DNA from 2 places in the Rhizobium sp. WW_1 genome. Region 2 is predicted to be linked to the other one. Evidence: riboswitches for the same ligand, from Rfam matches in the RefSeq annotation. Region 2 holds a riboswitch; the other holds the start of a gene.
The links. A riboswitch is a leader RNA that binds a small molecule or an ion and turns the genes downstream of it on or off. The one in region 2 is predicted to bind FMN.

Region 1: another riboswitch for FMN. It lies ahead of ribB (3,4-dihydroxy-2-butanone-4-phosphate synthase); the one in region 2 lies ahead of BJ928_RS19690 (6,7-dimethyl-8-ribityllumazine synthase).

Annotation. Positions count from the first base shown of each region.
Region 1 is NZ_RAIN01000017.1:69,218-75,483, forward strand. Features, by position in the region: gene BJ928_RS31455 (sugar ABC transporter ATP-binding protein) at 1-204, shown strand, start outside; gene BJ928_RS31460 (SDR family oxidoreductase) at 225-1,013, shown strand; gene tpiA (triose-phosphate isomerase) at 1,018-1,755, shown strand; gene BJ928_RS31470 (SDR family oxidoreductase) at 1,831-2,613, shown strand; FMN riboswitch at 2,714-2,860, shown strand; gene ribB (3,4-dihydroxy-2-butanone-4-phosphate synthase) at 2,973-3,599, shown strand; partial or broken gene BJ928_RS31480 (homocysteine S-methyltransferase) at 3,650-3,955, opposite strand; gene BJ928_RS31485 (SDR family oxidoreductase) at 4,082-4,792, opposite strand; gene BJ928_RS31490 (LysR family transcriptional regulator) at 4,876-5,784, shown strand; gene BJ928_RS31495 (hypothetical protein) at 6,020-6,266, shown strand, end outside.
Region 2 is NZ_RAIN01000006.1:327,668-333,933, reverse strand. Features, by position in the region: gene BJ928_RS19710 (ABC transporter substrate-binding protein) at 1-89, shown strand, start outside; gene BJ928_RS19705 (ABC transporter permease subunit) at 163-1,056, shown strand; gene BJ928_RS19700 (ABC transporter permease) at 1,053-1,841, shown strand; gene BJ928_RS19695 (ABC transporter ATP-binding protein) at 1,853-2,914, shown strand; FMN riboswitch at 3,019-3,165, shown strand; gene BJ928_RS19690 (6,7-dimethyl-8-ribityllumazine synthase) at 3,254-3,730, shown strand; gene BJ928_RS19685 (VOC family protein) at 3,789-4,139, shown strand; gene phnF (phosphonate metabolism transcriptional regulator PhnF) at 4,178-4,906, opposite strand; gene BJ928_RS19675 (class I SAM-dependent methyltransferase) at 4,908-5,594, opposite strand; gene BJ928_RS19670 (VOC family protein) at 5,676-6,074, opposite strand; gene BJ928_RS19665 (Tautomerase enzyme) at 6,146-6,266, opposite strand, start outside.

The DNA of each region.
Region 1 (6,266 bases), on a different contig from region 2:
GACGTCGGCGCCCGAGCCAGCATCTACGACATCATCGTCAACCTCGCCAAGCAGGGCGTGGCCGTCATTGTCGTCAGCTCCGATCTTGAGGAGGTTCTCGGCGTCTCCAACCGAATTCTCGTGCTTGCCCAGGGCAAACAGGCAGGCATTCTCAATCGTGACGAGGCTAACGATGTCTCCGTCATGGAACTTGCGACAATATAGACAAATAGAAAGGAAGAGCGGTGTCGGACATCACTCTGAACGCCCCGAAACTTTTCGATCTCCGCGGACAGGTCGCGCTCGTGACCGGAGCTGGAAGCGGCATCGGGCAGCGCATCGCAATCGGCCTGGCACAATGCGGCGCCGACGTCGCACTTCTTGATCGCCGCTCCGATGATGGCCTGGCGAACACGGCCTCGCATATCGAGGCGGCCGGTCGCCGTTTCCTCCAGATTGCGGCCGATGTCACCAGCAAATCTTCTCTTGCGGAGGCGGTTGCCCGCACCGAGGCGGAGCTCGGGGCACTGACGCTTGCCGTCAACGCCGCCGGCATCGCCAATGCCAAGCCGGCAGAGGAAATGGAGGAGGACCAGTATCAGACGTTGATGGATATCAATCTGAAGGGTGTTTTCCTGTCATGCCAGGCAGAAGCGCGCGCCATGCTGAAAAATGGACGCGGATCGATCGTTAACATCGCCTCCATGTCCGGCGTCATCGTCAATCGTGGCCTGAGCCAGGCGCATTACAACGCTTCCAAGGCCGGCGTGATTCACATGTCGAAGTCGCTCGCGATGGAGTGGGTCGGCCGCGGCATCCGAGTCAACACCATCTCGCCGGGATATACTGCAACGCCGATGAACACGCGTCCGGAGATGGTCCACCAGACCAAGCTCTTCGAGGAGCAGACGCCGATGCAGCGCATGGCGACCGTCGATGAGATGGTCGGTCCCGCCGTCTTCCTGCTATCGAATGCCGCGAGCTTCGTGACGGGCGTCGACCTGCTCGTCGACGGCGGCTTCTGCTGCTGGTGACGTCATGCGGAAACTGATTGCAGGCAACTGGAAAATGAACGGTCTCGCTTCCTCCCTGGCTGAGATCGAGGTGCTGAAGGGATTAACGGGCAAGGTGACGTGCGACATCGTCGTCTGCCCACCCTTCACGCTGGTGGAAAAGGCGGCCGAATGTGCTGCAGGTTCGGCGATTACCGTCGGCGCGCAGGATTGCCACGCGCAGACCATGGGTGCCTATACCGGGGACGTCTCTGCCGAGATGCTCGCCGAAATCGGCGCCCGCTTTGTCATCCTGGGACATTCCGAACGCCGCGCCGCCTACGGGGAAATGGATGGCGTAGTCGCGGGTAAGGCTGCCGCAGTCCACAAAGCAAGACTGGCGAGCATAATTTGCGTCGGAGAAACGCTAACAGAACGAAACGAGGGGAGGGCGGCTGAGGTGGTCTGTGCGCAGCTTGAAGGATCGATTCCCGACACCGCAACCAGTTCGAACACGATGATCGCCTATGAACCCGTATGGGCGATCGGTACTGGGCAGGTTCCGAGCCTTGCACAGATCGAGGAAATACACTCATCCATTCGGCAGATGCTCAAGGAGCGGCTGGGAGATGACGGAGGCCGGGTCAGGATCCTCTACGGCGGCTCGGTCAAGGCCCAGAACGCAAAGGCGATCTTTAGCGTTTCCAACGTCGATGGCGCTCTCGTCGGAGGGGCGTCGCTGAAGGCATCGGAGTTCGCCGGGATCATCCTGGCAGCCGACTGAAGTCGCAAATTACAGGTGGCGCGATCGACCATTTCATGGCGCCGTCATTAGCCAATACCGCAAAAGGAATGGGAAATGCTTCGCTTCGAAAACAAGACTGTCGTCATCACCGGCGCGAGCCGCGGTATCGGCGCGGCGATCGCCAAGCGGTTCGCGCGCGAGGGTGCCAATCTCGTGGTCTCGGCCAATGAGGATTCCATCCATGCGGTTGCCGATGGGATCAAGGCCGGCGGCGGAAAGGCGATTTCCTTCGTTGGCGATGTAACCGACAAGGTCAGCGTGAAGGGTCTTTACGAGGCTGCCGAAGCGGCTTTCGGCGTCGTCGACGTGTCGATCCAGAATGCCGGCGTCATCACCATTGCCCGTGTCGAGGATATGACAGAGAGCGAATGGGACAAGGTCATGGCCGTCAATACCAAGGGCGTCTTCCTTTGCGCCCAGGAGGCGATCGCCCGCATGCGCAAGCATGGTCGAGGCGGCCGGATCATCAATACCGCCTCCGGCCAGGCGCGCGACGGCTTCATCTACACGCCGCACTATGCTGCATCGAAGATGGGCGTCGTCGGCATTACCCAGAGCTTGGCAAAGGAAGTCGCGACCGAGGGCATTACCGTGAACGCCTTCTGCCCCGGCATCATCGAAACCGATATGTGGGCGTATAATGATCAAGCCTGGGGCAAGCTCTTGGGCAATTACGGTCCCGGCGAGCTCATGAAGGAATGGGTCGAGGGCATTCCGATGAAACGGGCCGGATCGGGCGAAGACGTTGCAGGTCTCGTCACTTTCCTTGCCAGCGACGATGCGGCCTATATTACCGGCCAGACGATCAATGTCGACGGTGGCCTGATCATGTCTTAGTTCGACAATCAGGAACGGTGCGTTCAACGGGCGGACCGGATTTTCGACAATTCGGAGATCGATGCCTCTTGCGGAACGAGGCATCGATCTCTTATCTTCCAATTGTTCTCAGGGCGGGGTGCAATTCCCCACCGGCGGTATGGGGATTTTCCTCGAGCCCGCGAGCGCCTTCCGGTTGCCGGAAGGGTCAGCAGATCCGGTGAGATGCCGGAGCCGACGGTCATAGTCCGGATGGAAGAGAGCAACGCAGGAGACGCTGCTTCATTGTGGCGTTCACATGCTTGTTCGCCCAAGGGAAAATGGTGGCTTTAACCGGCCATGCACGCCGTTCCAAGCGGCAACCCTTGAAAGGCAGGAAAATGGCAATTTCGAAAATTGAAGATGCGATCGCCGCGATTGCGCGGGGCGAGATCATTGTGGTTGTCGATGATCGAGACCGCGAAAATGAAGGTGATCTGGTGATTGCTGCCGAAGCGGTCACGCCGCAGGCAATCGCCTTCATGATGAACCATGCCCGTGGTCTCATCTGCGTTCCGATGGAGGGCGAAAGGCTCGACGAGCTCGATATTCCGCTGATGGTGCCGCGCAACACCGAAGTCCTGAAGACCGCGTTTACCGTATCGGTCGACTATATCCCGGAAACCACGACCGGAATATCCGCCGCTGACAGAGCTGCCACGGTTCGGGCTCTCGTCCGGTGCGGATCGCGTCCGGAGGAGTTTGCCCGGCCGGGCCATATCTTCCCGCTTCGCGCGCACCCAAACGGCGTCCTGTCGCGTCCAGGTCACACGGAAGCAGCCGTGGATCTTGCCAGGCTCGCTGGCCTTTCGCCGGCCGGCGTCATCTGCGAGGTGGCGAATGACGACGGCACGATGGCCCGTCTTCCCGAGCTTGAGGTTTTCGCCGAACGGCATGGTCTCCATCTTGTCACGATCGAAGATCTGATTGCCTACAGGTCTGCGGTTGCTCCCTTCAAGGCTGCCTGATCGTTTTCAGATACCGGCCCGCGGATGTGAATGCTGAAGGCAGGGCTCTCCTACTCTTCTTGAGAACTCAGGAGAGCCTTCTTCAGCCGATGAATATCATCGGCGCCGATCCCGCGGGCGCCGACCATCGTCACAGCGGCATCGGCCCATGAATAGGCGTCGTCATTTAGGTCCTCTTCTGTCGCATGAGGGATCTCGTTGGCGGCTGGCTCGTCTTGTTCCCCTTCGAACGCATTGCCATAAACGCCGATCTGGAGGTTGGTGCCGCTGTGCATGACTTCGGGTTTGCTGAAGTTGAACAGGAGTGCGCTCGCACCCGACGGGGCCGCCCATTGTGCCGCATCCTCCAACGTTTGGCCGGGGGAAGTTCGGGCGAGGCGTCATCCCTTTGCGCAGCGTCATCCACCACCAAGCGAAGCTTCAACTGCCGCCGTTTATAAACGATGCTTCATCGACATGATCAATTGATTTGTTTTGGGCTGTTATCGCAAGGTGTAGCCTCCATCGCAGTAAAGGGTGCTGCCGGTCATGTTGCCGTTGTCCAGAAGGAACAGCGCGGCCTGTGCCTGCTCCTCGACGGTTCCCGGACGCTTCAAAGCGCATAGCGTCTTCCAATGGTCGTAGGCGCTGTTACGGATGTCGTCGGGGCGGTTCCGCCAGAGATCGCTGTCTGTGGTTCCAGGCGAGAGGCAGTTCACTCTTATTGGTGCAAGTTCCAGCGCAAGTCCACGAGCCAGCCCTTCAAGGGCCGAATTGCATGCAGCATAGGCCGGAGCACCGATTGGCCGGACGGAGGCTGCTCCCGACATCAAGACGACCGATGCGTCGGGGTTAAGATATGGCAATGCAGAATGCACCGCCCAGTATTGGCCCCAGAATTTTGCCCGGAACAGTTCCTCGCTGCTCTCGAGCGCTCCGCTTGCAAAGGTGCCGGTGACGTAGGTGGCGGCCGGTGTGAAGAGGCCTGACAGGCGCGGCGATTGGCGAAAGAAAATCTCTAACGATGCGCGGTCGGTTATATCGACGACCCGGCCAGACGTCCGCTGCCCCAGTTCCTTCAAGGTTGAGTCCAGCCTTTGATGAGACCTCCCGCCGAGAAGAACGCGATCCCCACGTTCGACGAGCATGCGGGCAAGGGAGCGACCAATGCCGGACGTTCCTCCGATGATTGCATATGTGCGTGTGTTTTCCATGGAGTTAGAATATTGCAGCCTGTATGGCTAGAAAATAGCGTAAAATTCCGCCAATTTAGGAATTAAATTCGGTAATCTTTGGTATGGCTCATCATCCTGGCGACGAAATCGGTGTGTTCCTGGCGGTCTGTGAAAGTGGAAGCTTTTCCGCCGCCGCCGAGCGTCTGCGCCTGTCGCCATCCGCGGCTGCCAAGGCGGTGGGGCGTCTTGAAAACCGTCTGCGCATCAGACTGTTCCAAAGAACGACGAGGCGTCTCAACCTCACCCTGGAAGGCATCGTCTATCGGGATGTCTGCAGGCAGGCCCGAACAGACATTTCGAGGGCGGAGGCGGAGATCGCACATCTCAGGCAGGAGCCGTCCGGCAGGCTGGTCGTCAGTCTTCCTCCTTTGTTCGGGGCGAAGATCATCGCTCCGGCGCTATACGAGCTATGTAGGCGGTGGCCGGCACTCTCGCTGGAAATATCCAGCTCGACTGAGCCAGTGGACCTTCCTGGCTCCGGCATCGATCTCGCCGTTAGGATTGGAGACCTCCCTGACGTCAATGCACTGGTCGCACGGCCTCTAGGCACGCAGCACATAGTGCTCTGCGCCGCAACGGAATACATCCGGCGCCGGTCGATGCCGAACAGCGTCGAAGAGCTTGGAGGCCACGATCTGATTGCCACGTCTCAGAAAGGCAGAGCGAGAGCGTGGCATTTCCAGCAGCGCGATGGAAGCAAGACGATCTGGCATCCCAAGGCCAGACTTCTGCTTGATGGAGGGGTTCTGACGCTGGGCGCAATTCGCGAAGGCCAGGGGATCGGCCTCGTTCCACGCTGGCTCGTAGCGCACGATCTGGCCCACGGCCGACTGCTTCCGATCCTCGACGATCAAGTATCCGGACACCTTCCCATAAACGCGATCTGGCCTGCGTCCCCGATACTCCTTCCCCGACTGAGGGTCGCTATCGACGCAATCGTCGAGGCGACCGCACCACTGCGGACAGGATGAGACGGTTCGGGCGAACTTCGCAGCGCATGCCAGAGATAGACAAGGCCTGTCCGAGGTAGGGGAATCGTTTCGCGCACGCCCATTGTGACGCCAAAGTGAGTTGGTCGTACTGTTTCTGGAATTGCCGCGCCAGAGGCACGCAAATCGGCATCGGCCGACAACTCGCCCGCGATGAAAGTGAGCGACAAAGGTAATGCTTTGGTATATACTTGGTATAGCAAAACAGGAGCTTGCCATGTCGACGAAAGCCGTTTTCACAATGAAATTGGAGCCAGAGTTGCGCGACACGTTCATGGCCGAAGCCGCCGCGGATGACCGGCCGGCGGCCCAAGTGCTGCGCGAGCTGATGCGGGAATATATCAACCGTCGCCAAGAGGCGCGACAGTACGATGACTACCTGCGTCGCAAGGTGGAGATTGCACGCAGACAGCGTGACGCGGGCATGCACGTTTCCAATGAGGAAGCTGAAGCCGAAGCGACGG
Region 2 (6,266 bases):
CCGTGTTCCCGACGCTCGACGAGCAGGATGCCGGCAAGGCTGCGATCACCACCAAGTGGGATTCTGTCGTCGGTTCGAACGTACAGTAATCCGACCTAGCATGACCTCCCCGTTTCGACGGGGAGGTTTTCCGTTTTTTTGACGCCGCGGATTGGGCCAATCATGAGCATCGTCACAACATCGACAGTCAGTTCCACTCCCATGATCAACAAGCGCGTGGTTGTCGACTGGCTGGGCATCGCGCCCTTCCTGCTCTTCGCGCTGCTGTTTCTGATTCTCCCAACGATCTATCTGATTGCCGGCGCCTTTCTGACGCCGGATGGCAGCCTGACGCTGAAGAACATCGGGGATCTCTTCACCAAATCCATTATGGACTCCTATTGGATCAGCATAAAAGTATCGGTCGCCTCCGCCGTTGGCGGCGCGCTGATCGGCTTCTATCTGGCCTGGGCCTTGGTCATGGGTGGACTTCCGACCTGGATACGCCATGCGTTCCTGACCTTTTCCGGCGTTGCTTCGAATTTCGCCGGTGTACCTCTGGCCTTTGCATTCATCGCCACGATAGGTCGCCTGGGCCTCGTCACGCTGCTGGTGAAGAACTGGCTTGGCATCGACATTTTTCAGAAGGGCTTCAATCTCTATAGCTTTGTCGGCTTGACCCTCACATACATGTATTTCCAGATTCCACTGATGGTGCTGATCATCACTCCCGCCCTGGACGGTATGAAGAAGGAATGGCGTGAAGCCGCCTCCATTCTCGGAGCGACCAACAAGCAATATTGGCTGATGGTCGCCCTGCCCATCCTCTGGCCGAGCCTGCTTGGCACGACGCTGCTGCTGTTTGCCAACGCCTTCGGCGCCATCGCAACGGCCATCGCGCTGACGGGCAGCTCGCTGAACATCATCCCGATCCAGCTCTATGCGCAGATCCGCGGCGACGTTCTGCACAACGCCAACCTCGGCTACGCGATGGCGCTCGGCATGATCGTCATCACCGGCATATCGAACATCATCTACATCATCATGCGCATGCGCGCAGAACGGTGGCAGAAATGAAGCTGCAAAAATTCCTTGCCTGGATCGCGGTCGTCATCGGCGCCATCTATTTCATCGTTCCGCTCATCGGCACGCTGGAATTCTCGCTGCGCATGCGCCGCAATGCCTATAGTTTCGACGCCTATGCGTCGGTCTTTTCCGACTCGCGCTTCCTTTACGCGTTCGGCTATTCGATGCTGATGGCGGTGCTGACCATCATCGTCGGCATGCTGCTCGTCGTGCCGACGGCCTATTGGGTCCGGCTTCGCCTGCCGCAGATCCGGCCGATCGTCGAATTCATCACCCTGATGCCGCTCGTCATCCCCGCAATCGTCATCGTCTTCGGCTATCTGCGCCTCTATAATTCGTCATCGATCCTGCCTCTGACGGGCTTCGAACAGACGACGAACTTCCTTCTCGTCTGCTCCTATATTGTCTTGTCGCTCCCCTATATGTATCGTTCGGTCGATACGGCGATGCGCACGATCGATGTCGGCACCCTGACGGAAGCGGCGGAAAGCCTTGGCGCGAAGTGGACGACCATCATGTTCCGCTGCATTTTCCCCAATGTCATGAGCGGTGTCCTTTCCGGCGCCTTCATCACGCTGGCGATTGTCATGGGCGAATTCACAATGGCATCGTTGCTCAACCGGCCGGCTTTCGGCCCCTACATGCAGCTCGTCGGCGCCAACCAGGCTTATCAATCCTCGGCACTGGCCATCATCGCGCTTGCAGTTACCTGGCTCAGCATGGGCTTCCTGCAGCTCGTTTCCCGCTTCTCCAAAATGGCTCCGATTAAGGCGTAAGGCTCCTCACCATGGCTTTTCTCGAACTCACCCACATCAAGAAGTCCTTCGGCGACGTCCACGTCGTTCACGATTTCAACATGAACATCGAGAAGGGAGAGTTCATCTCCTTCCTCGGACCGTCGGGTTGCGGCAAGACGACCGTGCTGCGCATGATCGCCGGTTTCGAAACCCCGACCGCCGGCAATCTGTCGATCAACGGCAAGGATCAGCGGGCGCTGAAGCCGAACCAGCGCAATATCGGCATGGTCTTCCAGGCCTATGCACTGTTTCCGAACATGACGGTGCATGACAACGTCGCCTTCGGCCTCAAGGTTGCCGGCATGGCAAAGCCCGACATCGACAAGCGCGTGAAAGAGATGCTTGCTCTCATCAAGCTCGATCATCTTGCCGCCCGCTATCCGTATCAGATGTCCGGCGGCCAGCAGCAGCGCGTCGCGCTCGCCCGCGCCATCGCCGTCAAGCCTCAGGTCCTGCTGCTTGACGAACCACTCTCGGCTCTCGACGCGAAGATCCGCATCTCGCTGCGCGAGGAAATCCGCGCGATCCAGCAGCAGCTCGGCATCACCACCGTGTTCGTGACGCACGATCAGGAAGAGGCGCTGTCGATCTCCGACCGCATCGTCGTGATGAATGCCGGCCGCGCCGATCAGATCGGCACGCCCTTCGAGATCTACAACACGCCGGCCACCCGCTTTGTCGCCTCATTCGTCGGTACGCTGAACCTGATCGAAGGCAAGGTCGTCGACCCCGATAGCAACCGCATCATGATCGGTGATCAGGGCGTCACCCTGAAGCAGTCGGTTACGGCCTACAAGCCGGGCGATACCGTATCGCTCGCCCTGCGCCCAGAAGCCGGCTCGCTGGCGGAATCGGCCAAGGGTGATACCGCATTGACCGGCGAGGTCTCCTCGGCCCACTTCCTGGGCTCGGTCATCCGCACGCGGATGAACGTTGCCGGCAACACGATTTCCTTCGACATGTTCAACAGCCCCGGCATGATGCCTCCGAGTGTGGGCGAGAAGGTAACGCTGCGTTTCGCCTCGGCCGACCTGCTCGTCATTCAGGATTGAGCACAAGCCTGAGCTGGAAGACAGTTTGGAAAATTATTCGCGAACGCCGGGCCAAAAGCCCGGCGTTTTTCTTTGATTTCGCTGCGCAAATGCATTTATAGTCCACATGTTCTCAGGGCGGGGTGCAATTCCCCACCGGCGGTATGGGGATTTTCCCCGAGCCCGCGAGCGCCTTCCGAGCTTTCGGAAGGGTCAGCAGATCCGGTGAGAGGCCGGAGCCGACGGTATAGTCCGGATGGAAGAGAGCAAGCAGGTCGCACCTCCTCCGCGCGGGGAGCGCTGCGTGCATGCGTGTTCGCCCAAGGGATAATTGACAACAACCCTTGAAAGGCAAAATTCATGACCATTTCTATCTCTACCCAGCCGAGCCGCATTGCGATCATTCGGGCCCGCTGGCATGCCGACATCGTCGATCGCTCGGTCGATTCCTTCGTCGCCGAATGGCAGACGACAGAAGGCGCATCGCCGATCGATATCTTCGACGTTCCCGGCGCACTGGAAATTCCGCTGCATGCACAGACCCTTGCCCGCAACGGCCGCTATTCCGCGATCGTCGCCACCGCTTTCGTTGTCGACGGTGGCATCTATCGCCATGAGTTCGTTGCCAATACCGTTCTCGATGCGATGATGCGTGTCCAGCTGGATACCGGCGTTCCGATCCTCTCGGCCGTGCTGACGCCGCATCATTTCCAGGAGTCAGAAGCGCATATCCAGTTCTTCAAGGAACATTTCATCATCAAGGGCCGTGAAGTGGCGAGCGCCTGCCGCCATATCCTCAACGAACGCGCAAAGTTGCTGCCGGCCGTCACGGTCTGAACCAGCACCGAGGAGGCGAGGCGCAAGCCCGCCTCCACATCACGAGGGAGAAACGTCAGTGACCGTCCTACGCATCATCCCGAATCTGCCTGCCGCCGATCCCGCGACAGCTCGGCAATTTTATCATGACCTGCTCGGCCTCGACATCGTCATGGACCACGGCTGGATCGTCACCTTCGCGTCGGAAGCGGCAACCGTGCCGCAACTCAGCGTCGCCAGCGAAGGCGGCTCAGGTACCGTCGTCCCCGATCTTTCGATCGAAGTTGACGATGTCGATACGGTCTATCAGCGCGCCACCACCATGGGTTTCGGCATATTATATGACCTTACGGATGAGCCCTGGGGCGTTCGCCGTTTCTATGTTCGCGATCCCTTCGGCAAGGTGGTCAATATCCTCTCCCACCGCTAGCCTGCGCGTGCGGGGTGCCCTAGCGGCTCCCGGGGCTCCTACCTGAGATCGACATTGAACGTGGTGCGTTCGGCCGGCCAAACCGATTCCGAATAGGTTATCGGCATGCCGGTAGCGTCTGCGTCCACCTTGCGGGTGACGAGCAGCGGCGTTGATTTCGGCTGGCGCAAAATCCGCGCCTCCTCCGCCGTCGGCATCCGTGCCTCAATCTCGGTCGACAACCGCTCGTAGTCGGTAACGCCGTAGCTGGCGAGCGCCGCCGAGATCGTCGAATGCTGCAATCTGGCCTTGTCGAAGTCGGGAAAGCGCTCGGCCGGATAATAGGAATCGCCCAGTTCGACCGGAATGCCGTCGGCCGTCATCACGCCGCGACGATGTATGACGGGCGTTCCGACCGCGAGCTTCAGATAGCCGGCAACGCGCTCCGTCGCCGCTACGATTTCATGCACGAGCAATTCGCCGCCAGGCTCGAAACCCTGCTCGATCAAGTTCTTGTGAAAGCGGGTCCGCTTCGACAGCGTATAGTCGAGCACGCCTCTGTGGACGAAGGTTCCCCGCCCCTGTTCGGCACGCACCAGCCCGCGCTGCTCCAGATGCCCCAGTGCCTGACGCACGGTGAAACGGCTGACGCCGAAGCGCTGCATCAGTTCGGGCTCTGTCGGCAATTTCTCGCCGGCAGCAAGCGTCCCGGCGGCAATATCAGCCGCCAGGATCTCGCCGATCTGATGCCAAAGGGCACTGCCGCCCTTGCGATCGATCGTCTCCATATCAGACGCGCTTTTCCAGCCGGAACAGCAGCTTGTACTCGGCCGGGTAGCTCAGCGCATCCAAAATGCTCGGATAATATTTCCGATCCTTGGTTGCGCGCACGAAACCGTCATAGCCGAAACGCTTGACCGAAACGTCAAATCCCGCCGCCGTGAAAGCATCGATGTAATCCTGTGGCGAGCGATCCTGCACCGGCGCATTGCTGTTGTTGCCGATCAGTTCCAGCCATTTCGGCCAGAGCGGCATTTCATTATGGCAGCCGGTCACGGCATAATAGACGCCGCCATTGCGCATGACCTCGAACATCTGTTCGGCGTGCCGCTTCAATTCCGGCAGCAGATAGATCACCTCATAACTGAAGGCCACATCGAAGCTATCGGCAAACGGCGTCAGATCGGTGGTGACATGAAACTGCAGCGGCATGTTGCCGACGGCAGCAATGGCCGCAGCAACCGATTCCGAGGCGATATCGATGCCGACGCCGAGACGGAACGGCCGCATGGCATGAAGCAGCCGCAGGAAGCCGCCGCGATTGCAGCCGAAATCCAGGATCGTCTTCGAGGAGAAATCCCTCTCCGGCACGGTTTCGATGAAATGGCGCCAATAAGGGCTGTGCGATTCCGCCATGGCGATATCGCCCTGCGGTTCCGTGTGCCAGGTTGCGTAGGTGGGGACTGCGTTTGTCATGACGGGCTCGCTGTTGGGGTTGACTGCCCCTTTGATAGTCGAGCTCCATGACAGCAATGTGAATTCGTCCGGACGACCGGACTACTTTCCACAATCGACCATCCATTGCACGCCATACCGATCCGTCAGCTTGCCGTAGTAGCTGCCCCAAGGCTGCACGGCGAGCGGCGTCGTTACGATACCGCCCTCGGCAAGCCGGGCAAAAATCTCGTCGGTACTATCGCGATCATCCGTCATGAGCATGTGCGCAGAGCCGCGCATCGGCTCGGCGTCATGATTGTCCGAGGCAAAAAACAAGACCCCCGGTCCCTCAAAGCGAGCGTGCATCACCCTGCCCCGCATTGCCTCGTTGGCAAGCGGTATCCTTTCATCCGCACCATGCCGGATCAACAATACCACCTGGCCGAGCCCGCAGGCAGTATAGAAGGCAAGTGCTTCCTCACAGCCCATCGTGAAAAACAGATAATTGGCGAGTTGCACGTCCTGCCTCCTGTTGCTGTGGGGACGAGCGGCCGACGCGACCGCCCGGTATTGATATCGATTATCTCACGTCACGCGCGATGAGCCTCGAACACAGGCACTGCGGCAGCTGTGATGGCATCGACCAGATCGGCATTGCTGTAGCTCTGCCCGGCAATGCCCCAAGCGCCTTCTGGCGCATAGACTATGTTC